3 regions of the Streptomyces sp. NPDC046122 genome follow, and region 2 is predicted to be linked to each of the others. Evidence: riboswitches for the same ligand, from Rfam matches in the RefSeq annotation. Region 2 holds a riboswitch; each other region holds the start of a gene.

Evidence for each region. Region 2 has a riboswitch for cyclic di-AMP ahead of AC07FK_RS10620 (LysM peptidoglycan-binding domain-containing protein). Riboswitches for the same ligand answer to the same signal wherever they lie in the genome.
Region 1: another riboswitch for cyclic di-AMP. It lies ahead of AC07FK_RS20185 (transglycosylase family protein); the one in region 2 lies ahead of AC07FK_RS10620 (LysM peptidoglycan-binding domain-containing protein).
Region 3: another riboswitch for cyclic di-AMP. It lies ahead of AC07FK_RS04410 (M23 family metallopeptidase); the one in region 2 lies ahead of AC07FK_RS10620 (LysM peptidoglycan-binding domain-containing protein).

The regions. Positions count from the first base shown of each region.
Region 1 is NZ_JBWKLQ010000007.1:85,489-95,450, forward strand. Features, by position in the region: gene AC07FK_RS20170 (DUF501 domain-containing protein) at 1-300, opposite strand, end outside; gene AC07FK_RS20175 (FtsB family cell division protein) at 340-819, opposite strand; gene eno (phosphopyruvate hydratase) at 953-2,239, opposite strand; gene AC07FK_RS20185 (transglycosylase family protein) at 2,521-3,219, opposite strand; cyclic di-AMP (ydaO/yuaA leader) riboswitch at 3,223-3,393, opposite strand; gene AC07FK_RS20190 (transglycosylase family protein) at 3,662-4,627, opposite strand; gene AC07FK_RS20195 (cytochrome P450 family protein) at 4,740-5,993, opposite strand; gene AC07FK_RS20200 (nucleoside triphosphate pyrophosphohydrolase) at 6,050-7,069, opposite strand; gene AC07FK_RS20205 (SurA N-terminal domain-containing protein) at 7,179-7,838, opposite strand; gene AC07FK_RS20210 (GtrA family protein) at 7,910-8,359, opposite strand; gene AC07FK_RS20215 (glycosyltransferase family 2 protein) at 8,356-9,330, opposite strand; gene AC07FK_RS20220 (YfhO family protein) at 9,532-9,962, shown strand, end outside.
Region 2 is NZ_JBWKLQ010000003.1:285,665-295,626, reverse strand. Features, by position in the region: gene pgm (phosphoglucomutase (alpha-D-glucose-1,6-bisphosphate-dependent)) at 1-1,243, opposite strand, end outside; gene AC07FK_RS10635 (glycosyltransferase) at 1,311-2,522, opposite strand; gene AC07FK_RS10630 (SDR family oxidoreductase) at 2,726-3,616, shown strand; gene AC07FK_RS10625 (SDR family NAD(P)-dependent oxidoreductase) at 3,632-4,435, opposite strand; cyclic di-AMP (ydaO/yuaA leader) riboswitch at 4,896-5,057, shown strand; gene AC07FK_RS10620 (LysM peptidoglycan-binding domain-containing protein) at 5,062-5,802, shown strand; gene AC07FK_RS10615 (SpoIIE family protein phosphatase) at 5,906-8,656, shown strand; gene AC07FK_RS10610 (Type-2Aa cytolytic delta-endotoxin) at 8,750-9,346, shown strand; gene AC07FK_RS10605 (cytochrome P450) at 9,312-9,962, opposite strand, start outside.
Region 3 is NZ_JBWKLQ010000001.1:1,021,359-1,031,320, reverse strand. Features, by position in the region: gene AC07FK_RS04435 (sensor histidine kinase) at 1-637, opposite strand, end outside; gene AC07FK_RS04430 (CobW family GTP-binding protein) at 757-1,878, shown strand; gene AC07FK_RS04425 (DNA gyrase/topoisomerase IV subunit A) at 1,875-4,328, opposite strand; gene AC07FK_RS04420 (M16 family metallopeptidase) at 4,543-5,928, shown strand; gene AC07FK_RS04415 (M16 family metallopeptidase) at 5,949-7,316, shown strand; cyclic di-AMP (ydaO/yuaA leader) riboswitch at 7,537-7,699, shown strand; gene AC07FK_RS04410 (M23 family metallopeptidase) at 7,713-8,534, shown strand; gene AC07FK_RS04405 (GntR family transcriptional regulator) at 8,713-9,408, shown strand; gene AC07FK_RS04400 (HPr family phosphocarrier protein) at 9,587-9,868, opposite strand.

The sequences.
Region 1 (9,962 bases), on a different contig from region 2:
GTAGGCGGCGGCCAGCTCGGCGTCCTCGGAGAGGCGGTCCTGCATCTCCTTCATCAGGCCCGAGCCCTCCAGCGTGCCGATCGCGCCGGCCGCGCGGGGGCAGGTGAGGTAGTAGAGCGTGGGGAACGGCGTGCCGTCCTCCAGGCGCGGGGCCGTCTCGACCACGTCCGGCTGTCCGCACGGGCAGCGGTGCGCGATGGCGCGCAGTCCGCGCGGCGGGCGGCCCAACTGGAGCTTGAACGCCTCGATGTCCGCCTCGGTGGGCTCGGTGCGCGGGGTGGTCGGGGGTGCGGCGTCCATCGTTGCGTTCGTGCCTTCGTGTTCGGTGGTGACTGGTGATTACTGGTTGCCCGCGCGGTCGGCCTTGTCGACGCCGTCCCAGAGGTTGCTGTACCAGGGACGGTCGGCGCCGCCGCCGTCCTCGCGCCGCCGGTCGCGGGCGTGCGGGTCGACGACGGTGAACCCCGTCTCGCCCGGGCGTACGAGGTGCAGGTGCTCGCGGGCGAGGCGCTCGATGTAGGCGTCGTCCTTGAGCCTGGCCTTCTCGTCGCGCAGTTCCTCGACGCGTCGGCCGGCCTCCCGCATCTTGCGCTGCTGCTCGGCGATCTCGCCGCGCTGCGACACGTACTGCCGCATCGGGTAGGCGAGCGCCACGACCAGCGAGCACACGACCAGGACGAGCAGCGCGGCCCGGCCGGTGAGCCGGGAGCGGCGGGCCTGCCTGCGCGTCTGCGAGCGGTAGACACGGGCGGCGGTCTGCTCGCCGAGCAGCCGGATCCTGGTGGTGGTGGAGAACCGGTCCCGGTTCTTCCCGGCCATGTCTCTCCCGTCTCCCCTGTACGCGCGTACGTCCCCGCACACGGTACGGGACCGGGTGCGGGGACGTAGGGAGGCTCAGGCTTTCAGCCCTCGGCCGGTGCTCGGCCCTTGCTGTGCTTAACCCTTGCTGTGCTTATCCCTTGAAGCGGGGGAACGCGCTGCGGCCCGCGTACACGGCCGCGTCGTCGAGGATCTCCTCAATGCGCAGCAGCTGGTTGTACTTGGCGACACGCTCGGAACGGGCCGGGGCGCCGGTCTTGATCTGGCCGCAGTTGGTGGCGACGGCGAGGTCGGCGATGGTGACGTCCTCGGTCTCGCCGGAACGGTGCGACATCATGCACTTGAAGCCGTTGCGCTGCGCCAGCTCGACGGCGTCCAGGGTCTCGGTCAGCGAACCGATCTGGTTGACCTTGACGAGGAGGGCGTTGGCCGACTTCTCCTCGATGCCGCGGGCCAGGCGCTCGGGGTTGGTGACGAACAGGTCGTCACCGACGAGCTGGACCTTGTCGCCGAGGCGCTCGGTGACGGTGTTCCAGCCGGCCCAGTCGTCCTCGAACAGCGGGTCCTCGATGGAGACGAGCGGGTACGCCGCGACGAGCTCCTCGTAGTACTCCGTCATCTCGGCGGCCGAGCGGGACTTGCCCTCGAACTCGTACACGCCGTCCTTGTAGAACTCGGACGCGGCCACGTCGAGCGCGAGCGCGATCTGCTCGCCCGGGACGTAACCCGCCTGCTTGACGGCCTCCAGGATGAGGTCGAGCGCGGCGCGGTTGGAGTCCAGGTTCGGCGCGAAGCCGCCCTCGTCGCCGAGGCCGGTGGACAGGCCCTTGGACTTCAGGACGGACTTGAGGGTGTGGTAGACCTCCGTGCCCCAGCGCAGGGCCTCGGAGAACGACTCGGCGCCGATCGGCGCGATCATGAACTCCTGGATGTCGACGTTGGAGTCGGCGTGCGACCCACCGTTGAGGATGTTCATCATCGGAACGGGCAGCAGGTGCGCGTTCGGGCCGCCGAGGTAGCGGAACAGCGGCAGGTCCGACGCCTCGGAGGCGGCGTGCGCGACGGCGAGGGAGACGCCGAGGATGGCGTTGGCGCCGAGGGACGCCTTGTTCTCGGTGGCGTCCAGGTCGAACATGGCCTGGTCGATCAGGCGCTGCTCGGTGGCGTCGTAGCCGACGAGCTCCGGGCCGATCTGCTCGATGACGGCGAGGACGGCCTTCTCGACACCCTTGCCCTGGTAGCGGTTCGGGTCACCGTCGCGAAGCTCGATGGCCTCGAACGCTCCGGTGGAGGCACCGGACGGAACGGCAGCACGACCCGTGCTGCCGTCGTCGAGGCCGACCTCGACCTCGACCGTGGGGTTGCCTCGGGAGTCCAGGATTTCCCGGGCTACGACGACGTCGATGGACGGCACGAGCATCTCCTTCTGGGATGTGACGCTAGGGGTGCAGGGTCACTTTGGCCTTGCGACAAGAGCCTAACCGGCTCGGGGGCGTCGGTCGGCCGTTCGCCCGCCCCCTGGGACGAGAAGAGCCGCGAATGCCCGCAATAGCGGACGTAACTCTGTGCCCGACTTCCGGCACACCGGGCCTACCGGGCAGTAACACCGCCTGGTCCGGGGGCCCGCACGAAGACGAAACCCCGGCCCGGCGCGTACGGGGGAAACGCGCCGGGCCGGGGTGCTCGGGGTGTGAGCTCGGGTCAGCTCAGGTGGAGCTGCTGGCCCACGTAGATGACATCGGCGTCGTCGACGATGTCCTTGTTCAGCTCGAAGAGCTTCTCCCAGCCACCCTTGACCTTCTTCTTCTCAGCGATCTTGCCGAGGGTGTCGCCGGACTTCACCTTGTACTCGCCGTCGCCCTTCTCGAAGGACTTCGGCGCGGCGGGCTGCTCGGCGGCCTTGGGCGCGGTGCGGACCTCGCTGCGCGAGGCGGGCTGCTCGGCGGCGCGCGGCGCGGCCTGCTGCTTCGGCTGCTCCTGCTGCGCGGAGGAGGAACCGGAGGTGTCGACACCCGGGTCGACGCCGTCGTTGGTCAGGCCGCCGGCGCCGGCGCAGGCCCAGGCGCCCGGGCCCTGCATGTCGAGGAGCTTCTCGGCGGTGGCGATCTGCTGCGCCTTGGACGCCTTGTCGGCGGTCGGGGCGTACTGCGTGCCGCCGGCGGCGGCCCAGCTGGAGGCGGAGAACTGCAGGCCGCCGTAGTAGCCGTTGCCCGTGTTGATGGACCAGTTGCCGCCGGACTCGCACTGGGCGACGGCGTCCCAGGTCTCGACGGAGGCCGCGGAGGCCGACGTGGCGCCCATCAGCGGGACGGCGACAGCGGCGCCGGTGATGCCGACGAGCGTGGCGACACGAGTGGCCTTCGACGGGCGGCGGTGCTTGGCCTTGCCGGAAAACAGCATGCGACATCTCCTCACCGACGCCTACGAGGTGAGCTGTCGGGTTCGGGCCAAGTGAGTGCCCGGCGCGCGACCTGGGTCGCGCGGCTTAACCCCAAGCCGGTTCCGTTCGTCTTCCGACGTACGGGCCCGGCGCCTACCTGGGTCCCCCGCTCCTGCCTACGGCGCTTTACGCGTCGGTTCCCCCCGGCCGCCGGCAGGATTCGGCGTGGCGGTCGACGGGGCCCGCGGTGGCGAGCGGTTCGACGGTAAACACATGAGCCCGTGATGTTCAAAAAGGCTCATCAGGGAGAAATCACCCTTCCCGCCCTTCACCCCGCCCATATCCGTGCAGGTCAGGGGCGAGAGGGCGGGATCGTCCGGGCCGCGGACGTGAGTTGAGGCAAAGAGACCCTTGTCTCACTTGCTCCAATCGGGACATAGCGACCCGAACTACCCCCCGAAATCAGCCCAGATCGAGGCTCTGGCCAGGGAGGATCAGGTCCGGGTCGGTCCCGACCGTCTCCTCGTTGGCGTTGTAGAGCGCCGTCCAGCCGCCGCGCACCTCGTGGGCGTCGGCGATGGCCGAGAGGTTGTCGCCGGTACGGACGGTGTAGCTGCCGTCCGCGCGCGCTCCGCCCTCCGCCGTGGCGGCGTCACGTGTCGCTCCGTCACCCCGGGAGGCGTGGCGGCCCGATTCACGCTCGACGCCCGCTTCGCCGGACACGTCCGCGTCGTCCTCCCGGGCCTTCTCGCCGCGGTGCTTGCCCTTGACCGCGGGAGCGTCGCCCTCCTCGTCCTTCGCACCCTTTCCGGCCGCGGACGGCGCCGCGGGGGTCTCGGAGTCCCCGTCCGGCGTCCGGTCCCGCGAGGGCGCCTCGGACCGGTCCGCCTTCACGGAGGAGGACCCGTCCCGGCCGGCCCCGGACGTCTCGTCCGCCGACGGCTCGGCGGACGCGGGGGCGTCGGAGGCGTCGCGGCTCGCGGCGGCCGGCGCGTCCTTCTCCGGCCCGGCGGCCGGTCCGGAGGTCGCGCCGTCGTCCGACGCGGCGTCGTCACCCTCCGTCAGGCCGGAGATGAGCGCGCAACTGGGCCACGCCTGGGGGCCCTCCTTCGCGAGCACCTTCTCGGCGACCTGGATCTGCTGGGAGCGGCTGGCGAGGTCGGCGCGCGGCGCGTAGGCCGTGCCGCCGAACTTCTGCCACGTCTCGGGGGAGAACTGGAGCCCGCCGTAGTAGCCGTTGCCGAGGTCGGCACTCCACATGCCGCCGCTCTCGCAATCGGCGACCCGGTCCCAGGTCGTGGCTTCGGCAGCGGTCGCGCCGCTCGCGCCGAGCAACGGGATCGCGATGGCGGATCCGGTCACTCCTGCCGCGACGACGAGGGCTGGAGCCTGACGGGGGCGGCGGTGTCTCCCGTTCCCGGAGCGCATGCGGTGGCCTTTCGAGCGACGGCTGAGGTTGACGGAGAACGTAGCGGCACTCGAACGTTTGTTACAAGTCGATGCAGCGCAGATCACGTGAAGGTCTCGAAGTGACGCAGCGTCACCTGGTTTCGGCCGTGAACTCCACGGGCAGAGTGCGCAACCCGCGCATGATGAGCCCGCCGCGCCAGCGCAAATCGTCGGGTTCCCCCGCGAGTCGCACGTCGGGCAGGCGCCGCAGCAGCGTCGCGATGGCCGCCTGCCCTTCGAGCCGCGCGAGCGGTGCGCCGAGGCAGTAGTGGATGCCGTGCCCGTAGCCCAGGTGCGGGTTGTCGCGGCGTGCGAGGTCGAGCGTGTCCGGCTCGCCGAAGCGCTCGGGATCCCGGTCGGCGGCGGCGAGCACGACGAGCACGGGCTCGCCGGCCGCGACGTCCCGGCCTCCCAGGACCAGCGGCTCGGTGGCGTACCGCCAGGTCGCGAGCTCCACGGGCCCGTCGTACCGCAGCAGTTCCTCGACGCCGGTGGCCAGCAGCTCCGTGTCCCCCTCCGCGAGCGCGCGCTGGAGGCGCTCGCGCTGCTCCGGGTTGCGCAGCAGCGCGTACACGCCGTTGCCGATGAGGTTGACCGTCGTCTCGAACCCGGCGAAGAGCAGGATGAAGGCCATCGCCGCCGCCTCGTTCTCGGTGAGGTGCTCGCCGTGGTCGCCCGCCCGGATCAGCCCGGAGATCAGGTCGTCGCCCGGTTCCTCCCGTTTGCGGTGGATGAGTTCCGCGAGGTACGTACGCATCTTCTTGACCGAGCGCGCGACGCCCCCGCGCGGCCCGCCGCCGTGGCGGATCATCATGCCCGCCCAGTCGCGGAAGTCGTCCTGGTCCTCGCGGGGCACGCCCAGCATGTCGCAAATGGCGTAGATCGGCAGCGGGAAGGCGAACTCGTGGATGAGGTCGGCGCTCCCCTTTGTAGCGAAGTTGTCGATGAACCGGTCCGTGAGCTCCTGCACACGCGGCGCGAACTCGGCGACGCGGCGCGGCGTGAACGCCTTCGACACCAGCCGCCGCAGGCGCGTGTGGTCCGGCGGGTCGATGTTCAGCAGATGCGTCATCAGCTCGGCCTTGCGCTCGCCCGGAATGCCCGTCCTGCCCTTGGCGTGCGCGGAGCCGGCGTGGTGCGCCGGGTTCTTGGAGAGCCGCTGGTCGGCGAGCGCCTGCCGCGCGTCGGCGTACCGGGTGACCAGCCAGGCCTCGACCCCGCTGGGCAGGACGGTCCGGTGCACGGGCGAGTGCTCGCGCAGCCAGGCGTACGCCGGGTAGGGGTCGGTGGCGAACTCCCAGGTGAAGAGCTCGGGCGCGGGGCTGGGGGGCGGCTGGTCGGACATGCCACGACAGTATCCGCCGGTGCTCCGGCGGCTGCCCGGGCGTCGGACCCGGCGGCCTACTCTCCGTCCGCCCCCTGCCCTGGGGCGTGGCCCTCCGCCGCGCGGATCGCGTCGCGGTAGGCGCGGGCCGCCGCGCGCAGCGCCGCTTCGGGGTCGATGCCGGACTCCTCGGCCCGTACCGCCATGGCCAGCAGCTCGTAGCCGATGCCCTCGCCCGCCGGCAGGGGGACGTCGAGCCGCGCGTGGCGGGCGCGGGAGGAGAGCTTCGCGGCGAGGGCGAGGCCGGGCTGGCCGAGCGGGACGCCGTCGGTCGCCGATTCGCGCTGCTTCTCGATCGCCTTCGTGCGCAGCCAGTGCTCCTTGACCTCCTCCGGGGTCTCGGCGGTGTCGTCGCCGAAGACGTGCGGGTGGCGGCGGATGAGCTTCTCGACGATCGTGCCGGCGACGTCGTCGATCGAGAACGGCTCGGACCCGTCCTCCGGGCTGCCCTCCTGCGCGATGCGGGCGTGGAAGACGACCTGCAGGAGTACGTCGCCGAGCTCCTCGCGCAGTTCCTCGCGGTCACCGTCCTCGATGGCCTCGACGAGTTCGTACGCCTCCTCGATGCCGTATTTCGCGAGGCCCTTGTGGGTCTGCCGCGAGGACCACGGGCATTCGAGGCGGATGCGGTCCATGACCTGCACGAGGTCCAGGAGGCGGGCGCCGGGCAGGTCGTACGAACCGGGCAGCAGCTCCAGGTCGGGCATCTGGACGCGGCCCGAGCCGGCCAGCCGGGCGAGGCCGTCGGTCAGCGCCTGGTCGCCCTCGCCGGACGGCAGGACGACCACCGTGCGGCCGCCGTCACACGCGTCCACCAGCTCCCGGGCGGTGGGCGCCGCGTGCTCGACGGCGACGCCCGCCTCCCGGAGGTACGGCAGCTGCGGATGCCCCGCGTCCGCGCACAGCACCCGGTCGGCGGCGCGCAGCGTCTGCCAGGCGGGCCACGACAGCAGCCCCGGCGCGACGCGGTGGCTCGCGGTGAGGAGGACGATGCGGCCGGGGGCGGCCGGTGCGGGTGCGGAAGCTTCGCTGGTCACGTGTCGAACGTACCTCGGCGGGGCGGCGCACCGGTGGGCAGGCCCCGGGCCCCGGGGTGCGCCGCCGCGCGGCCCTCCGGCCCTCCAGGTGCGCCCGCCGCGCGCGGTCCTACGCGCCCGTCTCCGGCGCCTGCGGGGACGCCGCCTCCTTCGTGACCTGGGTGATCCACGGGGTCTTGTAGTCGCCCAGCTGCATCTTCTCGTCGTTCCACGTGCCGTAGCGGGGGTTCACGTCGATGTCGAGCGCCTTCGACGCCGCGACGAACGCCTCGTTGACCTTCTGCTGCCCCTCGGGGGTGTTCGTGGCGCCGATCTTCTCCGCGAGCTTGCCGACGAGGACGTCCCTGCGCAGGGCGTCCTCGATCTGGTCCGGGGCGACGCCGCGCTGCTGGAGGTACATCGCCGAGAGCTGCTCCGCGCCGCCGGCCTGCCGGACCGCTTCCTCCCGGGCCCGCTGGACCTCCTTGCGGTTCACACTCACCCCGGCGTCGTCCGCCGCCCGCCGCACGATCCTGTCCACGATCAGGTCGTAGAGCTTGGCGCGGCCGAGCTGGCCCGTCGAGCCGATGAGCTGGGCGGACTGCGGCGAGGTCTGCTGGGCCTCGCGCACGTCCTCGACCTGCGACTGGAGGGCGGCGACCTCGATACGGCCACCGTCCACGACGGCCGCGGCCCCTGGGTGCGCCTCGTTGCCGCACGCGGCGAGGAACGGCGCCGCGACCAGAAGCGCGGTGGAGACGGAGAGCGCGGTGCGACGGCGGCGGTGCAAAGGGTGCCTCCCGGCGGTGATCGTGCGGCATAGCAACGAAAGTGCGACGAACGACCTTGCGGTGATCGATGTTAGGCAGTCGGAGTGGTCCGGGCCACTGATTCGCCCAACGATTCGCGCGTGTTCGTGGATGCGCTGTCCCCGGCGTCCCGGGCGGGGCCGCCGAGCATGATCGTGCGGGAGACGGCGAAGGTGACCGGCACGGCGGCCGCCGCGGCGATCAGCGGGGCGTACGCGCTGCCGAGCCCCAGGACGTCCACGAGCAGGTAGACGCCGCCGGTCGTGACGACGAGGTTCGCCGCGTTGGTGAGCGGGAACAGCAGGAACTTCCGCCAGGTGGGGCGCGTGCCGTACGTGAATCGGCAGGTGAGGAAGAACGAGCCGATCATGCTCACGCCGAAGGCCAGGACGTGCGCGGCGACATAGGGCAGCCAGCGCAGGAGCAGCAGGTAGCAGGCGTAGTACGTGCCCGTGTTCACCACGCCCACCAGGGCGAACCTCAGCAGCTGGCGGCGGATCACCGGCGTACGAGTTCCCGGCCGGGCCGGTGAGCGGAGGCGGCGGGCGCCGCCGGTTCCACGTTCGTCGCCTTCACCAGGAAGTGCGGCCGCCGTTTCACCTCGTAATAGATGCGGCCCACGTATTCGCCCACGACGCCGATCATCAGCATCTGCACGCCGGCGAGTGCGGTCACGGCGACGAGCAGCGTCACGAAGCCGGGGGTTTCCACCCCGTTCACGAGGGCGACGCCGACAATCCATGTCGCATACGCCATGGCGACGGCGACCAGCAGCAGACCGAGATAGAGAGCGGCCCGCAGCGGTTTGTCGTTGAAGGAGACGATGCCGTCGAGTCCGTAGTTGAGAAGTTTCGAGAAGGTCCACTTGGAGCGGCCTTCTTCGCGTACGGCGTTCTCGTACGCGAAAGTGACGGTACTGAATCCAACCCAGGCGAAAAGGCCCTTGGAGAAGCGGTTGTACTCGGTGAGTTCGAGCAGCGCGTCGACGCTGCGGCGCGACAACATGCGGAAGTCGCCGACGCCGTCGACGAGTTCGACGTCGACGAGGCGGTTGATGAGCCGGTAGTAGACACGGGCGGTAAGCGTACGCGTGACCCGGTCGCCCTTCCTGGTGCGGCGGGCGACGACCTGGTCGAAGCCCTGGTCGTGCAGTGCCACCATGCGGTGCACCAGCGCGGGCGGGTGCTGGAGGTCGGCGTCCATGAGGACGACGGCGTCGCCCGAGGCGTGGCGCAGGCCGGCCAGCATCGCCGCCTCCTTGCCGAAGTTGCGACTGAAGGAGACATAGCGCACGCGGGGGTCGGATGCCGCGATTTCCTGGAGTATCGCGAGGGTGCGGTCCTTGCTCCCGTCGTCGACGTAAAGGAGCTCGACGCGGTGGCCGAGGCCGCCGAGTTCTTCCGTCACGTGCTCGTGGAAGCGGCGGACGATCTCCTCTTCGTTGAAACACGGGACGACAATTGAGATGAGCACGGCTCTCCCTCGTCGATCGCACGGATGAGGCACACCACAGCCGCCCGATGTGGCGGAGCCCGGCTTTCCACGTGAAGTGTCGGCCACCAGCAGGTGAATTCCCTCTTGTTTCCGCTTTATTGCCCGACCGCGATGTCGCGGACATCTCTTTTTCCGTCAGACGCTGGCCCATTCGACATCGGGCGCAGTAGAAGGATCAGCATGTCGATTACCGAAGCGGCCAGGGGCCGTGCGGCGGCGCTGGCGGCGATCGTCACGGTCGCCTCGGTGTGCGCCGGTGACGCCGCCGCCCGGTCCTTTCCCTTCGGGCCGCGCACGCGCGCCGTCAATGACCTCGGCAATCAGTTCGTGCCGTACCACGCCCGCCTGTGGGACCTGCTGCACGGGCGCGCGGACGGCGGGGTGCTCGTCAACTGGCAGTCCGGGTACGGCACGAGCTTCCTGCCCGATGCCGGCACGTACCTCAGCAGTCCGTTCGCACCGCTCGTCGGCCTCTTCCCGCGCGACGAGATCGACCTGGCCGTGTACGTGACGACCGTGCTGAAGACGGCCGTCGCGGCGGCTGCCATGACCGTGCTGCTGCTCGCGCTGCGGCGCGCGGGCGGCCAGGGCCCGTGGTGGGCGGCGGGGGC
Region 2 (9,962 bases):
GGATGATGCCGTCCTTGTCGGTGGTCCACACCGAGCCGTCACGGCGCAGGAAGGACGCGCCGGCGGACTCCTCGCCGCCGAAGCCGAGCGCGCCCTTCGACAGCCCGTCGACGAACCACTTGAAGCCCACGGGCACTTCGACGAGTGCGCGCCCGAGGTCGGCGGCGACCCGGTCGATCATGCCGGACGACACCAGCGTCTTGCCGATCCCGGCGCCCGCGGGCCACTGGTCGCGGTGGGCGTAGAGGTAGCCGATGGCGGTGGCGAGGTAGTGGTTGGGGTTCATCAGGCCGGCGTCCGGCGTGACGATGCCGTGGCGGTCGGCGTCGGCGTCGTTGCCCGTGGCGATCTGGTAGCGGTCGCGCGCGTCGATCAGCGAGGCCATGGCGTGCGGCGAGGAGCAGTCCATACGGATCTTTCCGTCCCAGTCCAGCGTCATGAAACGCCAGGTCGGGTCGGTCCGCGGGTTGACCACGGTCAGATCCAGACGGTGCTGCTCCGCGATGCGGCCCCAGTACGCGACCGACGCCCCGCCCAGCGGATCGGCGCCGATGCGCACGCCCGCCGCGCGTACGGCGTCGAGGTCGAGGACGGAGGGCAGGTCGCTGACGTACTGGCCGAGGAAGTCGTGGCGGCCGGTGGTGGGCGCGGCGAGGGCGCTGGTGTACGGCAGCCGCCGTACGCCCTTCAGACCGTCCGCGATGATGGCGTTGGCCCGGTCCTGGATCCAGCCGGTCGCCTCGGATCCGGCCGGACCGCCGCTCGGCGGGTTGTACTTGAAGCCGCCGTCCACGGGCGGGTTGTGCGACGGGGTGACGACCACGCCGTCGGCGAGGCCGGACGTGCGCCCGCGGTTGTGGACGAGGATGGCGTGGGACACCGCCGGGGTGGGGGTGTAGCCGTCGGCCGAGTCGATGAGCACGGTCACGTCGTTGGCGGCGAAGACCTCGACGGCCGTCACCCGGGCCGGCTCGGACAGCGCGTGGGTGTCGGCGCCGAGGAACAGCGGCCCGTCGACGCCCTGTTGGCTCCGGTACTCGCAGATCGCCTGGCTGGTCGCGGCGATGTGGTCCTCGTTGAAGGCCGTGGCCAGCGAGGATCCGCGGTGCCCCGAGGTGCCGAAGGCGACCCGCTGGTCCGGCTCGCGTACGTCCGGGTGCAGGGCGTAGTACGCCGTCACCAGCCGGGCCACGTCCGTGAGATCGTCCGGTCCGGCCGGTTGTCCCGCTCGTTCGTGCGCCATCTGCCCACTCCTCCAGATCGTCGGTGCCGTCTCGGCTTCGGTCACCCGTACGTACCACACGCGCGTTTCATTGTGCGGCCGTGTGGTGGTTGACCAGGCTTTCCAGGTCACCGACGGCCGTCTCGACGGTGGGCAGAGCGAGGGAGGCCAGACGGGCCTGCTTCACCCGCCGCAGGACCGAGTCGTCCTGGAGCAGGCGGCGGCACGCCGACGCGATCCCGCCGGGGGTGGGATCCGTGACCTCGTGGCCGATGCCGAGCTCCGTGACGCGCCGGGCGTTCATGGGCTGGTCGGCCGTGCGGGGCAGCACCGCCATGGGGGTCGCGGTGCTGATCGACTCCCGTACGCCCGCGTAGCCGCCGTGGGTGAGGAAGAGGTCCGCCGCCTCCAGCAGGAGCGGCTGCGGCACGGAGTCGACGACGTGCACGTGGGGCGCGGAGTCGACGGCGCCGACGGCCACGCCGCTGGTCGACACGACGGCGTTGCAGTCGAGCCGGGAGAGTCCCTCGATCATCGACCGCAGGACGGTCGCCGGGTCCGGCCGCCCGGGCGGTGGGCGGTGCCCGTCCGTGGCGGGCAGGAAGAGCGGCATGGTGCAGCCGATCCCGGCGTACACCAGGGGCCGGTCGGTGGGCAGGCCGACGATCCAGCTGGGGAGCTTCGCGCGGGGCTCGGCGTAGGCGGGCTGCCGGTAGGCGAGCGGCCGCGGGAGATGCGGGGCGAACGTCCAGGCCGGCGGGAGGTAGTCGAGGTGCCCGTACGCCGTCAGGGATCCGGGGTCGCCCTGCGGCGGCAGACCCGCCGCGAAACGCCACTGGTCGAGAAGGGGGAGCAGGGCGACCGGGTCGGTGAAGCCCTTCGCGCCGGACGGCATCGCCACATGGGGCACGGCCAGTTTCTCGGCGACGAGGCAGGCGGCGACGTCCATCGCGTCGCGCAGCAGCAGATCCGGCTTGAAGTCGTGGGCCACCGCGTCCAGCGCCTTGAAGTGGCCGAGCAGGTGGGGGCCCGCCAGTACGAGCGCCGCCGTCCCGGCGGACGCGGTGCCGCTGTGGAGCAGGTCGACGGCCTCCCGGGTCTCCTCCCCGGCGGCCGTCGCGTCCCCGAAGAGGCTCGGCAGGCAGGCGGTCGCGCTCACGCCCTCGTCGAGGAACAGGCCGAGCAGGTGCTCCTCGGTGGCGACGTGCACGTGATGCCCCGCGCCGGACAGCAGGAGCGCGAAGCGCAGGGCCTCGCGGGTCTGGGAGGGGGAGAGCATCGCCGTACACAGGACGCGCATACCGAAGATCACCGTTTCGCCCGCTCGACAGCAGTTTCCCGTTCGAATCATCCCCGTGAACGCGCGCGCCCCCGGCCGCGCCGCGCCGGTGCGGAACGACCCCGCGGCACCCGCCGCCCGGCGGACGGGCGTTGCTCTGATTCGAGTCCGCGGCTTCGGGGAACCCAAGGTGGGTCACACCCCCGACCAGGCAGGAGAGCTGCATGAACGACGAGAACCGCGAGGTGAAGAACCCCGTCACGAAGCACCCGCGGCCGAAGCTGCCGGACCAGGAGCAGGAGCACCCGGGATGGACCGGTCCGATGGATCCGCCGCCGGACCACGGAGAGGAGTCGTACCGGGGGAACGGGCTGCTGCGCGGCCTCGCCGCGGTGGTGACCGGCGGCGACTCGGGGATCGGCCGGGCGGTGTGTCTGGCCTTCGCGCGCGAGGGCGCCGACGTGCTGTTCACGCATCTGCCGGAGGAGGACAAGGACGCGGCCGAGACCTCACGGCTGATCGAGGACGCGGGTCGCGAAGCCGTCGCGGTGGCCTGTGACATCCGGGAAGAGGAACAGTGCCGGTCGCTCGTCGAGCGGGCCGTCTCGGAATTCGGCCGCATCGACATCCTGGTGAACAACGCCGCCTATCAGATGTCCCAGCCGGACGGTATCGGATCCATTTCCACCGAGCAATTCGACCGCGTCATGAAGACGAATCTCTACGGCATGTTCTGGCTGTCGAAGATGGCGCTCCCTCATATTCCGGAGGGGGGCAGCATCATCAACTCCTCCTCCGTCCAGGCGTACAAGCCGAGCCCGCATCTGCTCGACTACGCCATGACGAAGTCCGCCATTGTCGCCTTCACCCAGGGGCTCGCGCAGATGGTGGCGTCCAGCGGAATCCGCGTCAACGCGGTCGCCCCGGGTCCGGTGTGGACGCCGCTTATCCCGGCGACCATGCCGGACACCACGGAGTTCGGAAAGCAGGCGCCGCTGGGGCGGCCCGCGCAACCGGCGGAAATGGCCCCGGCGTACGTGTTCCTCGCCTCCCCGCAGGCGAGTTACATCACGGCCGAGATCGTCAACGCCACCGGCGGCACGCCACTTCCGTGACGCCCGCCGGGGCGCTCACTTCGACGCGCCGGAACCGGGTTGCGCCGTCCTGCGGTGCGCGGCCGCCTTGAGGCTGTCGGGGACGAACCTGCTCACGAGCCCCTGCGCCTTGGTCTTCACGGATCCGGCGACGATCTTCCTCCGGCCGGCCATCAGCGCCTCGAAGCCCTGACGGGCCACCTCTTCGGGGTCGTCCTTCTTCTGCCGCCCGACCCGGGTGTCGTCCATGCCGGCGCGGTGGAAGAAGGGCGTCTCCGTGGCCCCGGGCATCAGGGAGGTGACCGTCACACCGGTGCCCCTGAGTTCGTCCCCCAGCGCCTGGGCAAACGACTGCACGAAGGACTTGGTGGCGTTGTAGACGGCGTGGAAGGACCCGGGCGCGGTCGCGGCGATGGACGACGTGAACAGCAGGCGGCCCCGGTCACGCGCCACCATGTCCGGCAGCAGGCCCTTCGCCAGCCGCACGGTGGCGGTGATGTTGAGGTCGATCACGCGCGCCTCGTCCTCGACGTCGGTGTCGAGGAAGGCTCCGCCCTGGCCGACGCCGGCGTTGAGCGCGGCGGCGTCGACGGGCCGCCCGGTCGCCGCGACGGCGCCGAGCAGGTGTTCGACACCTTCCCGGGTGGCCAGATCGGTCCGCACGGCGTGGACACCGGCTCCGAGGGCCCGCACCCCGTCCGCCGCCGCACCGATCTCCGAATTCTCGGCAGCCAGTACGAGATCGAATCCGTTTTCCGCAAATTGCTTGGCCAGCTCGAAACCGATTCCACTGGAGGCACCGGTGACGACGGCCAGCGGCCTATTCCTGTTCTCAGTCATGATCAGCGGGTACCCTCCCCGAGATTTTTATATCCATCTGCTCCTTTTTGCCCCACTTCTGGCGCGACCGATTCGGCCGAACCGAGTGCGGCGCACCCCGCGACGCCACCAGAGGGACACCAACTCCCTTCCACAGGAGGGTCCTTCACCTCACTGGACCGACAAGATGCCCGTTTCGGACAGGAAATGACCCACGTGGGTGGTTTGCCTGAAAGGCCGTCGCGTGCCATCGCTCGTGATACCAGTCACGTCCGCGAAGGAAAGCGGAAGTTCGGCCGATCGTCAGTTCCTGTCCGCAGAAAGAAAGTTGGGTTTTCCGCCCACGCACAGTGACAGGAGTTCCCACGCCCCCGATACGCGCTGCGATTGCTCCGGCGAATGCGGGGCTTGTTCTTCCCGGCCCCTCTCGCTTACGGTCACCCCCAATCCGGGTGGACCGCCGAATCCTGCCGCCGTCCGGAATCCAAACCCACTCACACTCACGTACGGCAGGAGCGGGGGACCCAGGTAAGCCGCCGATCCGGGAATCCGGAACGGCTCGGGGTGAAGTCGCACGGACTGTGCGACCGGGCATCTCCAGCCCGAACCCGACAGCTCACCTCGCAGGCGACGGAGAGGAATTCGTCATGCCCTCGAAGGGTAAGCACCGCCGTTCCCAGGTCAGATCGCTCCGCCGCGGCTTCATCGCCGCCGGCACCGGTGGCGCCGCGCTGATCCTGCCCCTGCTGGGCGCGACCACCGCGGGCGCGGCGCAGCCCGCCGCCGCCCCGGCCGCCGCGAAGGCCGCCCCCAAGACCTACACCGTGGTCGCGGGTGACTCCCTTTCCAAGATCGCCGACGCCCACTCGCTGAGCGGCTGGAAAGAGCTGTACGAGGACAACCGCTCGGTCATCGGCGACAAGCCCTCGCTGATCCACCCCGGCCTCGAGCTGACGATCGGCGCGAAGGCCAAGGCGCCCGCGAAGCCCAAGGCCAAGCCCACTCCGGCCGCCGAGCGCGCCGACCGCTCGCAGGCCCGTGCCGCCGTGGCCGAGACCACGGCGTACACGAACGACCTGGACGGCTGGATCAAGGAGTCGCTGGCCATCATGGCCAAGCACGGCATCCCCGGCACGTACGAGGGCATCCACCGCAACATCATGCGCGAGTCGTCGGGCAACCCGAGGGCCATCAACAACTGGGACTCCAACGCCGTGGCCGGTACGCCGTCCAAGGGCCTGCTCCAGGTCATCGCGCCCACCTTCGCGGCCTACCACGTGCCCGGCACCTCGATGGACAGCTACGACCCGGTCGCCAACATCACCGCCGCGTGCAACTACGCCGCCGACCGGTACGGCTCGATCGACAACGTGAACGGCCCGTACTAGAAGAACCCGCTGCCTGCCCCGGCGAGACCCTTGCGGGCGCCTCGCCGGGGCAGGCAGACCAATTGCACGCCCGACAATTCGCACAAAATGCTAAAAATGGGTCATGAGCGGACGTCCCGGACGACCCAGGGGTGTCGGGTCACCGCGCTCGTCTCGGCGAGGGGTGCGTTCCCGGCTGGAGGTACGCAGCGCCGCCGGTCAGGTGCTCGTCCTCCAGATCGTCGTCGCCGTGCTGCTCATCACGGCCGCCGTGGTCGCGCTCGCGTTCCAGACGCGCAACGACAGCGAGCAGGACGCCCGTAACCGCTCGCTCGCCACCGCGGAGGCCTTCGCGGACGCCCCCGGCACCGTCGAGGCGCTGCGCTCCCCCGATCCCACGTCCGCGCTGCGCGCACACGTGGAAGCAGCCCAGCGGGGTTCGGGGGTGGACTTCATAGCGGTGATGAGCCCGGACGGCACCCGGCTGGCCGACACCGACCCGACGCTGGTCGGCGGGCGCGCCGAGGGCGTCGACCGGGCCACGGCCGGAAAGCCCTTCACGGAGATCTTCGAGGGCGCCCCCAACGACGCGGCGCGGGCCGTCGTCCCCGTCACCGACACCGCCGGCACCGTCGTCGGGCTGGTCGCAGCCGGTGTGACGATCGACAACGTCGGGGACGCCGTCGACCGCCATCTGCCGATGCTCCTCGGTTCCGGGGCCGCCGCCCTCGCTCTGGCCACCGGCAGCGCCGTCCTGGTGAGCAGGCGTCTGCGGCGACAGACGCACGGCCTCGGGCCGACCGAGATGACCCGGATGTACGAGCACCATGACGCCGTTCTGCACGCCGTCCGGGAGGGCGTGCTCATCGTCGACGACGACGGACGGCTGACGCTGGCCAACGACGAGGCGCGCAGGCTCCTCGAACTGCCCCCCGGCGCGGAGGGGCGCCACATCACCGACCTGGGCCTCGACGACTCCATCACCAGGCTCCTGGTCTCCGGCCGCAGCGTCACCGACGCGGTCCATCTGGCCGGGGACCGGCTGCTGGCCGTCAACACCCGGCCGACCGCCCCGTACGGCGGATTCCCCGGCACCGCCGCCACGCTCCGGGACACGACGGACCTGCGGGCGCTGACCGGCGCGGCGGAGGTCGCCCGGGAGCGCCTGAAGCTGCTGTACGAGGCGGGAGTGCGGATCGGCACCACGCTGGACGTGGTGCGCACCGCCGAGGAACTGGCGGAGGTGGCCGTCCCCGGGTTCTCGAATTTCGCCACGGTGGAGCTGCTGGACCCCGTACTGCGCGGCGAGGAGCCGGACGGCGCCCACACCGAGATGCGCCGCGCCGCGGTGGTCGGCGGGCCCGCCGACCGCCCCTTCCAGCCGGTGGGCGACCTGATCAGGTTCGTGGTTCCCACGACGCCGATGGCGGCGGCTCTGTCGAGCGGACACGCGGTGCTGGAGGCCGATCTGACCGTCGCCCACGGCTGGCGGTCGCAGGACCCGGAGGGGGCCGACCGGGCCCTGGCCTTCGGCATCCGTTCCCTGGTCTCGGTGCCGCTGCAGGCCCGCGGGGTCGTCCTGGGCATGGCGAACTTCTGGCGCTCGGAATCCACCGAGCGGTTCGGTGAGGAGGACCTGGCCTTCGCCGAGGAACTCGCCGCCCGGGCCGCGGTCGCCATCGACAACGCCCGCCGCTTCAGTCGCGAGCACGCCATGGCCGTGACCCTCCAGCGCAGCCTGCTGCCGCGCGTCCTGCCCGAGCAGGACGCCCTGGACGTGGCCTACCGCTATCTGCCCGCGCAGGCCGGGGTGGGCGGCGACTGGTTCGACGTCATCCCGCTGCCCGGAGCCCGGGTGGCCCTGGTGGTGGGCGACGTCGTGGGACACGGTCTGCACGCCGCCGCCACCATGGGCCGGCTGCGGACCGCGGTCCACAACTTCTCCGCCCTCGACCTGGCGCCGGACGAGCTCCTGGGCCACCTCGACGAGCTGGTCTCGCGCATCGACGACGAGGAGGGGGACGACGGCGGCGACGGCATCTCGGGCGCCACCTGCCTGTACGCGATCTACGACCCGGTCTCCGGGGTGTGCTCGGTGGCCACGGCGGGGCACTTCGCGCCCGCCCTGGTCCGCCCCGACGGCACGGTGGAGTTCCTCGACGTACCGGTCTTCCCGCCCCTGGGCCTGCACGGCCTGCCGTTCGAGACCGCCGAAGTACGGCTGCCGGAGGGCAGCCGGCTCGTGCTCTACACCGACGGCCTGATCGAGCACCGCGAGCGCGACATCGACTCCGGCCTGCGCCTGCTGCGCCGGACCCTCGCGGACCCGTCGGACCCGACGCCCGAGGAGACCTGCCAGGCCGTTTTCGACGCGATGCTGCCGGCGCACCGCAGGGACGACATCGCGCTGCTGGTGGCCCGCACGCAGCTGCTGGACCGTACCCGGGTCGCCGACTGGGACGTCCCGGCCGACCCGGCGGCCGTCGCGCCGGTACGCGCCGCGTGCGGCCGTCAGCTGGAGACGTGGGGGCTCGAGGACATCGGGTTCACGACCGAACTCATGCTGAGCGAGCTGATCACCAACGCGATCCGCTACGGCTCGGAACCCATCCATGTGCGGCTGATGTACGAGCGCGGGCTGATCTGCGAGGTGTCCGACGGCAGCAGCACCGCGCCGCATCTGCGCCGGGCCGCCACGACGGACGAGGGCGGCCGCGGGCTGTTCCTCGTCTCGCAGTTCGCCGGCCGGTGGGGAACCAGGTACACGCCGACCGGCAAGGTCATGTGGGTGGAGCAGCCCCTGACCGACGGTCAGCAGCCCGCTCCCGAGCTGGATCTGGACGATCTGTCCTGGTTGCCCGGCGACCCCCTGTGACGGACCGGGACGAACCCTGCCCCGTGCGGCGGGCGGAAGGGCTCACGGCATACTTGCGCCGGGCGCGATCACTTCCGACTCACAGGAGCAACAATGGCTGACCAGATCGCCGCCGAGAAGACGACGTTCAAGACGGTCTTCGAGGTGGGGTCGTCTTACACGGACCGGGTGCGGAGCATCGAGGCCGGGTTCCAGCACGCGATCGCGCCGGCGACGGTGGACTTCGACTTCGGTGAGATCAGCCGGGCGGCGAGCGGAATTCCGGACTGCTCGACGGTGAAGATCGTCCGGGGCTGGGGGCTCCAGGAGACCGCCCCGGTCAGCGTCATGATCCTGTCCCTGAAGGAGGCCGTACGCCAGGCTCTTCCCCTGCCGTCGGCCGGTGACGCCTTCTGGGAGGCGGTCGAGGGGGCGCTCACTGGAGCGTTCGTGGGTCTCGGCCGGCAGGAGGGCACCCACCTCTCCTTCTACCGGGAGGACGCGGACCGCACGAGCTACTACTACAACCTGCTGTTCGCCCTCCAGGACGAGGAGAGCGGGGACGCGCTCCACGCCGTCGCCTTCTGCGCCAACATCACGGTGGCGCTGGGCCCCGAGGAGGTCCGGGCGCTCACGGTCGGGGACACCGCGCGGTACACGATCCGCCTCAACGCGATCACCGTGCGGCAGGACCCGCCGGCCGCCGTCTGATCCGGGCCGCCGCGTCCCACCCTCCGCCGGGGTGGGACGGGGCGCGCTCCACCGGAACGTGCAGCGGCGCGCGGAAGGACAGCAGCCCGAGCATCGGGGGCGGCGACGAGGGGTGCGCGAGCCGCAGGCCGGGCAGTCGCGCCGCGGTCATCCGCAGCACCACTTCGGCCTCGGCCCTGGCCAGTTCGGCCCCGGAGCACCTGTGCCGCCCGACGCCGAAAGCGAGGTGCTCGCGCCGGTTGGGGCGGTGCGGGCAGAGCTGTTCGGGGTCGTCGAACACCTCGGGGTCCGAGCCGGTCGAGGCCAGCATCAGCAGCAGGGGCGCGCCGGCCGGGAGGTCCACGCCGGACAGCGTGACGGGCCGGCCGGTGACGCGCCGCCAGGTGGTGATGGGGGGCTCCCGCCGGAGCACCTCCTCGGTCCAGGGCGCCACGTCGGCCGGCCGGTCCGCGAAGCGCCGCCACAGCCCGGGCTCCCCCAGTGCGCGCCGGTACATGATGCTCAGCATCTGCCGGGTGGTCGCCTGGCCCGCGATGACGATGAAGTAGAGGACCGCGGCCCTCTCGGCCGTGCTCAGCGGCGCGCCGTCCGGGAGCCGGTGCGCGGCCAGCGCTTC
Region 3 (9,962 bases), on a different contig from region 2:
TCTGCCGCTGAAGTCTCCGGGAGATGAGGTACGCCGCGACCGCGCCGACGGCCAGAGCCCCGCCCGCGTACGCCAGCAGCCCCGGGATGGCCGCGAGCAGCCGGGCGCGGACGCTGTCGTACTCGATGCCGACCGACACCGCGCCGACGATGGCGCCGTCCGCGTCGCGCAGCGGGACCTTGCCGCGGGCGGAGCGGCCGAGCGTACCCTCGTCGATCTCCATCACCTCGCGGCCCGCCAGGGCCTCGCTCGGGTCGGTGGAGACGATCCTGCCGATCTGGCGGGGGTCGGTGTGGGACCAGCGGACGCCTCGGTGGTCCATGATCACGACGTACTCGGCGCCCGTGGAGCGCCGGACGCGCTCCGCTTCGGCCTGCGCAGGCCCCGCGGCGGCCGGCCGTGAGCCGGTCACCGCGTCGGCGAGCTGCGGCTGGGCGGCGGTGGTCTGCGCGATGGCGAGGGCCCGCCGCATCGCCTCCTGGTCGAGCTGAGCGCTGAGCGGGGCCAGGAAGAGGCCGGTGGCGAGCACGGTGACGCCGGTGGCGATGGCCAGCTGCATCAGGAGGACCTGAGAGAAGACGCGCTGGGGCCAGCCCAGACGCAGGCGTCTGCCGGAGGTGGTCGGTGCGGCGCTCATGTCTACGAACGGTAGAGCGCCGGGCGGGGCTTTCCGAAATCCCCCGCTCCGCCCGGCGGCGCTCCCGGGGCCGCCCCTATCCTGGGCAGCCCGTCGCCGCACCGTGAGAAAGGCCCTCGGTGAGCAAGAAGCAGATCCCGGTCATCGTCCTCGCGGGCTTCCTGGGTTCGGGCAAGACCACCTTGCTCAACCACCTGCTCGCCCGCAGCCGGGGCACCAGGATCGGTGCGATCGTCAACGATTTCGGGGCCATCGAGATCGACGCCATGGCGGTCGCCGGGCAGCTCGGGGACTCCACCGTCTCGCTCGGGAACGGCTGCCTGTGCTGCGCCGTCGACGCGAACGAGCTGGACGAGTACCTGGAGCGGCTGACCCGGCCGGCTGCCCGCCTGGACGTCATCGTCATCGAGGCGAGCGGGCTCGCCGAGCCGCAGGAACTGGTGCGGATGATCCTCGCCGGCGAGAACGAGCGGATCGTGTACGGCGGGCTCGCCGAGGTCGTCGACGCGTTCGAGTTCGACGCGACGCGCAGGCGCCACCCCGAGCTGGACCGCCATCTCGCCGTCGCCGACCTCGTCGTGCTCAACAAGACGGACCGGGTGGGGGAGGAGCGGCTGGGAGCCGTCCTCGACACCGTACGGAACCTCAGCGGGGGCACGCCCGTCGTCAGGGCGTCGTACGGGCGGATCGATCCGCAGCTGCTCTTCGACCCGGCGGCGCGGCCGGACGCCGAGGAGAAGGCGCGGCAGCTCTCCTTCGACGACCTGCGCGGCGACGAGGACGCGCACGACGACCACGAGGATCATCTCCACGCGGCGTACGAGAGCGTCTCCTTCGCCTCCGACGTGCCCATGGACCCGCGCCGGCTGATGGAGTTCCTCGACACGAGACCCGAGGGGCTCTACCGCATCAAGGGGTACGTCGACTTCGGCCCGGCCGACCCCCGCAACCGGTACGGCGTGCACGCGGTGGGCCGGTTCCTGCGCTTCTACCCCGAGCCGTGGGGGCGGGACGAACCGAGGACGACGCAGCTCGTGCTCATCGGGTCCGGGACCGACACGGAGGCGCTCGGCAAGGAGCTCGCGGCCTGCCGGGCGGAGGGCGCGCGGGCGGAAACGCGGGAGGCGCCGCTGGAAGGTCCGCTTCCGCAGGAGGCGCTCGACGTACCGCAGGACGCCCTCTCCGCCGCCTGCGAGCGGAGCATGTGGGGCGTCCTGCGGTACGTGCGGGGCGAGGGCTAGACCGGGCCCGCCAGAGCCGCCACCGGCGTCGCCAGCGGGGTGCCCGAGCCGTCGCGGCGCGGGTCGGGCTCCGGCAGCTCCACCGGGGCCCCGTTCTTCGTCGCGGCCCGTGCCGGGGCCGTGCCCGCCCAGGCGAGGAGCAGCGCGTCCTCGCCCTTGAGGAACCGCTGACAGCGCACGCCGCCCGTGGCCCGGCCCTTGCGCGGGTACTGGTCGAACGGCGTCAGCTTCGCGGACGTCTCCGTGTCGCCGAGCAGCGTCCCCGCCGTACCGGCCACCGTGAAGACCACGGCGTCCGCCGCCGGGTCGACCGCGGTGAAGGAGATGACCTTGGCGCCGTCGGCGAGCTTGATGCCCGCCATGCCGCCCGCGGCCCGGCCCTGCGGGCGGACCTGCCCCGCCGGATAGCGCAGCAGCTGAGCGTCGTCCGTGATGAAGACCAGGTCCTCCTCGCCGGTGCGCAGCTCGGCCCCGCCGACGATCCGGTCGCCCTCCTTCAGGGAGATGACCTCCAGTTCGTCCTTGTTGCCGGGGTAGTCCGGCACCACCCGCTTGACGACGCCCTGCTCGGTACCGAGCGCCAGCCCGGGCGAGGACTCGTCGAGCGTGGTGAGGCAGATCAGCGTCTCGTCCGGCCCCAGGGTCAGGAACTCCGTGACCGGTGCTCCGCCCGACAGATTGGGCGCGGAGGCCGTGTCGGGGAGCTGGGGCAGGTCGATCACCGAAAGCCGCAGCAGGCGGCCGAACGAGGTCACCGCGCCCACGTCGCCGCGCGCCGTCGCGGGCACGGCCGAGACGATCACGTCGTGCTTGGTGCGCCGGGCGTCGTCCATGGCGAGGGGCTCGCCGTTGGCCGTACGGGCCAGCAGGCCGGTCGAGGACAGGAGAACGCGGCACGGGTCGTCCGCGACCTCCAGCGGCACCGCGGCGACCGGCGAACTCCCCGACTCCAGCAGCACGGTGCGCCGGTCGGTGCCGAACTTCTTCGCCACCGCCGCCAGTTCCGCCGAGACCAGCTTGCGCAGCTCGGTGTCCGACTCCAGGATCGCGGTCAGCTCGTCGATCTCGGCGGTCAGCCGGTCGCGCTCGGCCTCCAGCTCGATCTTGTCGAACCTGGTGAGCCGGCGCAGCGGCGTGTCCAGGATGTACTGCGTCTGGATGTCGCTCAGCGAGAACCGCTCGATCAGCCGCTCCTTGGCCTGGGCCGAGTTGTCGCTGGAGCGGATGAGACGGATGACCTCGTCGATGTCGAGCAGCGCGACGAGCAGGCCGAGGACCAGGTGCAGCCGGTCGCGGCGCTTGGTGCGGCGGAACTCGCTGCGGCGGCGCACGACCTCGAAGCGGTGGTCGAGGTAGACCTCGAGCAGCTCCTTGAGGCCCAGCGTCAGGGGCTGCCCGTCGACCAGCGCCACGTTGTTGATGCCGAAGGTCTCCTCCATCGGCGTCAGCTTGTAGAGCTGCTCCAGGACGGCCTCCGGGACGAAGCCGTTCTTGATCTCGATGACCAGGCGCAGCCCGTGCGCACGGTCGGTGAGGTCCTTGACGTCCGCGATGCCCTGGAGCTTCTTCGCCGAGACCAGGTCCTTGATCTTGGCGATCACCTTCTCCGGCCCGACGGTGAAGGGCAGTTCCGTGACGACCAGGCCCTTGCGGCGCGCCGTCACGTTCTCCACGGTGGCCGTCGAGCGGATCTTGAACGTGCCGCGCCCGTTCTCGTACGCGTCCTTGATCCCGCCGAGGCCGACGATGCGGCCGCCGGTCGGCAGGTCGGGACCGGGCACGAAGCGCATCAGCGTCTCGAGATCGGCGCCGGGGTGCCTGATCAGGTGCCGGGCCGCGGCGACGACCTCGCCCAGGTTGTGCGGCGGCATGTTCGTCGCCATGCCGACGGCGATGCCCGACGCGCCGTTGACCAGCAGGTTCGGATAGGCGGCGGGAAGCGCGACCGGCTCCCGCTCCTGCCCGTCGTAGTTCGGGCTGAAGTCGACCGTGTCCTCGTCGATCGACTCGGTCATCAGCGACGTGGCGTCGGCCATCCGGCATTCCGTGTACCGCATGGCGGCCGGCGGGTCGTCGTTGCCCAGCGAGCCGAAGTTGCCGTGGCCGTCGACGAGCGGCAGGCGCATCGAGAAGGGCTGCGCCATCCGCACGAGCGCGTCGTAGATCGACGCGTCGCCGTGGGGGTGCAGCTTGCCCATCACCTCGCCGACGACGCGGGCGCACTTCACATAGCCGCGGTCGGGCCGCAGCCCCATCTCGTTCATCTGGTAGACGATGCGGCGGTGCACCGGCTTCATGCCGTCGCGGGCGTCGGGCAGGGCTCGCGAGTAGATCACCGAGTACGCGTACTCGAGGAAGGAGCCCTGCATCTCGTCGACGACGTCGACATCGAGGATCTTCTCCTCGAACGCATCGTCCGGCGGCGGGGTCTTCGTGCTGCGGCGGGCCATCGCGGCTGCGGCTCCTTCGCGGTTCTGTGGGGCGAGTTCTTGCGTGTGATGCCGACCATTGTGGACCGCCGCACTGACAACGCCGACCTCGACCCGTCCGTAGCGCCTCGCCGGGCGTTCCCTGAGGGCGTACACCGGCCGGGAACTTCGCCAGGTGTCCGCGAGCTTGCATACAGTGGCAGGACTTCTCCATATCGCGATCGAAGGGACGTACATGCCCATGGGTCACACGGCCACAGCGCAGGCCGGTTCCGGCGGCCTGACAGCGACCGAGCACCGGCTGGCCAACGGTCTGCGCGTGGTGCTCTCCGAGGACCACCTGACCCCGGTCGCCGCGGTCTGCCTCTGGTACGACGTCGGTTCGCGCCACGAGGTCAAGGGCCGTACCGGTCTTGCTCACCTTTTCGAGCACCTGATGTTCCAGGGCTCGGCGCAGGTCAAGGGCAACGGCCACTTCGAGCTGGTGCAGGGTGCGGGCGGTTCGCTCAACGGCACGACCAGCTTCGAGCGCACGAACTACTTCGAGACGATGCCCGCCCACCAGCTGGAACTGGCCCTGTGGCTCGAAGCCGACCGGATGGGCTCGCTGCTCACCGCGCTCGACGAGGAGTCGATGGAGAACCAGCGCGACGTCGTCAAGAACGAGCGCCGGCAGCGGTACGACAACGTTCCGTACGGCACCGCGTTCGAGCGGCTGACCGCGCTCTCGTACCCCGAGGGCCACCCGTACCACCACACGCCGATCGGCTCGATGGCCGACCTGGACGCGGCGACCCTGGAGGACGCGCGCGCCTTCTTCCGTACGTACTACGCGCCCAACAACGCGGTGATCTCGGTCGTCGGCGACATCGACCCGGAGCAGACGCTCGCCTGGATCGAGAAGTACTTCGGCTCCATCCCGTCCCACGACGGCAAGCAGCCGCCGCGCGACGGATCGCTGCCCGACATCATCGGCGAGGAGCTGCGCGAGGAGATCCACGAGGAGGTCCCGGCGCGCGCCCTGATGGCCGCCTACCGGCTGCCGCACGACGGCACCCGCGAGGCGGACGCCGCCGACCTGGCGCTCACCGTCCTCGGCGGCGGCGAGTCCTCCCGGCTGCACAACCGTCTGGTGCGCCGCGACCGCACGGCCGTCGCGGCCGGCTTCGGGCTGCTGCGCCTGTCCGGCGCGCCCTCGCTCGGCTGGCTCGACGTCAAGACGTCCGCCGGAGTCGAGGTGCCCGACATCGAGCGCGCCGTCGACGAGGAGCTGGCCCGGTTCGCCGCCGAGGGCCCCACGCCCGAGGAGATGGAGCGCGCGCAGGCCCAGTTGGAGCGCGAGTGGCTCGACCGGCTGGGCACGGTCGCGGGCCGCGCCGACGAACTGTGCCGGTACGCCGTCCTGTTCGGCGACCCGCAGCTCGCGCTGACCGCCGTCCAGCGCGTCCTGGACATCACCGCGGAGGAGGTCCAGGCGGCCGCCGCGGCCCGCCTGCGCCCGGACAACCGCGCGGTCCTGGTGTACGAGCCGACGCACGCAGGGGACACGGCGGACGCCGGGGCCGACGACACCGCAGACGCCGCCGGTGCGACCGGTGCGCAGGAAGGGGCGGACAAGTGACCGACGCCGCAGCCGTGAGCATGGAGTTCCACCCGCAGCCGCAGGCCGGCACCCCCACCCCGTGGGCCTTCCCCGCCCCCGAGCGCGGCAGCCTGCCCAACGGCCTGACCGTGCTGCGCTGCCACCGCCCCGGCCAGCAGGTCGTGGCCGTCGAGATCTTCCTCGCCGCCCCGCTGGAGGCCGAGCCGGAAGGGCTCGACGGCGTCGCGACGATCATGGCGCGTGCCCTGTCGGAGGGCACCGACAAGCACTCCGCCGAGGAGTTCGCCGCCGAGCTGGAGCGCTGCGGAGCCACGCTCGACGCGTTCGCCGACCACCCGGGCGTCCGGGTCTCCCTGGAGGTCCCCGTCTCCCGGCTGCCCAAGGCGCTCGGCCTGCTCGCCGACGCGCTGCGCGCCCCCGCCTTCGCGGACGGCGAGGTCGAGCGCCTGGTGGCCAACCGGCTCGACGAGATCCCGCACGAGACGGCCAACCCGTCCCGCCGCGCCGCCAAGCAGCTCTCCAAGGAGCTCTTCCCGGCGACCTCGCGCATGTCGCGGCCGCGCCAGGGCACCGAGGAGACGGTGGGGCGCATCGACGCCGCCGCCGTGAAGGGCTTCTACGCCGCGCACGTGCGCCCCGCGACCGCCACCGCCGTGATCGTCGGCGACCTGGAGGGCACCGACCTGGACGCGATCCTGGCGGACACCCTGGGCGCGTGGAAGGGCGACAACTCCGAGCCGCGTCCCGTGCCGCCGGTGGTCGCCGACGACACCGGCCGGGTGGTCGTCGTGGACCGCCCCGGCGCGGTCCAGACGCAGCTGCTGATCGGCCGGATCGGCCCCGACCGGCACGACCGCGTGTGGCCGGCGCAGGTCCTCGGCACGTACTGCCTGGGCGGCACGCTCACCTCCCGCCTGGACCGCGTCCTGCGCGAGGAGAAGGGCTACACGTACGGCGTGCGCGCCTTCGGGCAGGTGCTGCGCTCCGCGCCGGACGGGTCGGGCGCCTCGATGCTGGCGATCAGCGGCTCGGTGGACACGGAGTCCACCGGCCCGGCGCTCGAAGACCTCTGGAAGGTGCTGCGCACCCTCGCGGCCGAGGGCCTCACCGACGCCGAGCGGGACGTCGCCGTACAGAACCTCGTCGGGGTCGCGCCGCTCAAGTACGAGACGGCGGCGGCCGTCGCGGGCACGCTCGCGGACCAGGTCGAGCAGCACCTGCCGGACGACTTCCAGGCCCAGCTGTACACCCGTCTCGCGGAGACGGGCACCGTGGAGGCGACCGCTGCGGTCGTCAGCGCCTTCCCGCAGGACCGCCTGGTCACGGTCCTCGTGGGTGACGCCTCGCGGATCGAGGAGCCCGTCAGGGCGCTCGGCATCGGTGAGGTGAAGGTGGTCAGCGGCTGAGCCCGAACCGCCTGCTCGATCCGCCCTGAAGAGGGGCAAAGTGGGACCCCGGTATTCGAGAGGCCGCCGGGGTCCTTCTCTTATGTCCGTTTTGTTGCGGAGGTTGCCTGTCTGGCCTGTGGGGTGCGTTACAAAACGCCGTGTCTGTTTGGTGATTAAAAGATGACCCGTTTAGCGTCTGTCCGGCTGTCCGTCAGCAGTGAGCCGCATCCGCGGCACCGGACAGTCATCGCCGAGTCCCCGTCAGGCGCGAGCCTGGGGAGCCGGGGACCCACGCAGTCCCTGGGGTGAATCGGACGTCCTTCGCAGGTGCGGAGGGGTCCGTAGGAGACCTTCCTGCTCCGAACCCGTCAGCTAACCCGGTAGGCGAGAAGGAAGGAAAGGACCAGCCACTCCATGGCGTTCACCCGTGCCACCGGGAAGCACCGTCGTCCGAGCCGCCTGACGCGCAAGAGCGCGAACATGGCCGGCGTCGCCGCACTCGCGACCACCGGCGTCATCGGAGGTCTGACCTCTCCGGCCCTCGCCGCCGACGGCGACGCGGCCCAGGCCGTCCAGGACACCGGCCTGACCCAGGCCATCGTCATCGGCGACTCCCTCGCGGACCAGATAGCGGCCCAGGCCGACCAGCAGAAGCGTGCCGCCGTCAAGGCGGAGGCCGCGCGCAAGGCCGAGGCCGAGCGCAAGGCCGAGGCGAAGCGCAAGGCGGAGGCGAGAGCCAAGGCGGAGGCCGAGGCGCGGGCCAAGAAGGAGCGCGAGGAGCGCGCGGCCAAGGAGCGCGCCGCCCGTGAGGCGGAGCGCAAGCGCCTGAACGCCTACACCCTCCCGATCGCCGGCTCCGTCGTCACCACCGGCTACAAGACCGGCGGCAACCTCTGGTCCTCCGGCAGTCACTCCGGCGTCGACTTCCGTGCCGCGTCCGGCAGTTCCGTCGTCGCCGTCGGTGCGGGCACCGTCGTCGAGGCCGGCTGGGGCGGGGCGTACGGCAACAACATCGTGATCCGGATGAACGACGGCACGTACACGCAGTACGGCCACCTCTCCTCCCTCGGCGTCTCCGTCGGCCAAGCCGTCACCTCCGGCCAGCAGATCGGCCTCTCGGGCTCGACCGGCAACTCGACGGGCCCCCACCTGCACTTCGAGGCCCGTACGTCCCCCGAGTACGGCTCCGACATGGACCCGGTCGCGTACCTGCGCGCCCACGGCGTGAGCGTCTGACGCGTCCGGTCCGTCCGCTCGTACGCAAGGCCCCGGCTTCCCCGCCGGGGCCTTGCGCGTGTCCAAAAGCCGTCCCTGAATTACGGCGCCCGTCGGAAAATGCGGAATGCTGCAATAGAGTCACCGAAAAGGCGTCGGTCGACCGCGTTGTGCGGGGATCAAAGGCGGAGGTTCGGTCATGCGCATTCCCGCGCAATCGGTATGCACGGCAATCCGTGACGACATCGTTTCCGGTGTGTTCCCGCGCGGCGCCAGGCTCACCGAAGAGCTCCTCGCGCGCCGTTACGGCGTCTCGCGCGTCCCGGTGCGCGAGGCGCTGCGCACGCTGGAGTCCGAAGGGTTCGTCACCACCCGCCGGCACGCCGGCGCCTGCGTGGCCGAGCCCACCGAGCAGGAGGCCGCCGACCTCCTGGAGGTGCGCACGCTCCTCGAACCGCTGGGCGCGGCCCGTGCCGCCCAGCGGCGTACCGAGGCCCACCTCAAGGTGCTGCGCGGCCTGGTCAGACTCGGGCAGGAGCGGGCGCGCCGGGGAGAGGGCGAGGATCTGCGGGCGCTGGGCGGCTGGTTCCACGAGACGCTCGCCCAGGCGTCGGGCAGCCCCGGCCTCACGGCCCTGCTCACCCAGCTCAGACACAAGATCGCCTGGATGTACGCCGTCGAGCAGCCCGCGCGTCCCGCGGAGGCGTGGGCGGAGCACGGGGCCATCGTCGACGCCGTGGCGCGCGGCGACGCGGAACGGGCCCGCGCGCTGACGGCCCTGCACGCCGAACGCGCGGTGGCCTCGCACCGGCTGCGTCGCACCGGGCGCGAACGCGGGCGCGCAGGCGTGAGGACTTCGCAACATGACGTAAACACGGTGAGTGGCCGCCTTTAACAGCCGCGCCGTATATAAAAAGAGGGCGAATTCGCGGGGCTTTTTCTGCTGTCCGAATTCACTGGAATACCGCGGCGTGCGGATGTGTGTGGCCGTCCGCGTGCAAAACAGAAAGAAGCCGCGGTCCCCGAATTCCGGGTGCCGCGGCTCCTTCGTGAGAATGCGCCCGTCCGAGTGGTCAGACGGTCTCGGGCAGCTCGTCCAGGCCCTCGGAGACCAGCTTCGCCAGGCGGTCGAGAGCGGCATCGGAGCCGTCGGCCTCGGACGCCAGCACGATCTCCTCGCCACCCTGCGCGCCGAGGCCCAGCACCGCGAGCATGGAGGCGGCGTTGACCGGGTTGCCGTCGGCCTTGGCGATCGTCACGGGGACGCCCGAGGCGGTCGCCGCGCGGACGAAGATGGAGGCGGGCCGGGCGTGCAGGCCCTCGGCCCAGCCGACGGTGACACGGCGCTCAACCATGGTGTTGCCCTTCATGTTCTAACGGTTGTCTAGACCAGTCTCTCACGTCGTGCGGAGCGGCCGTGCCCCCGCCCCGGGCCGGCCCGCGCCGCGG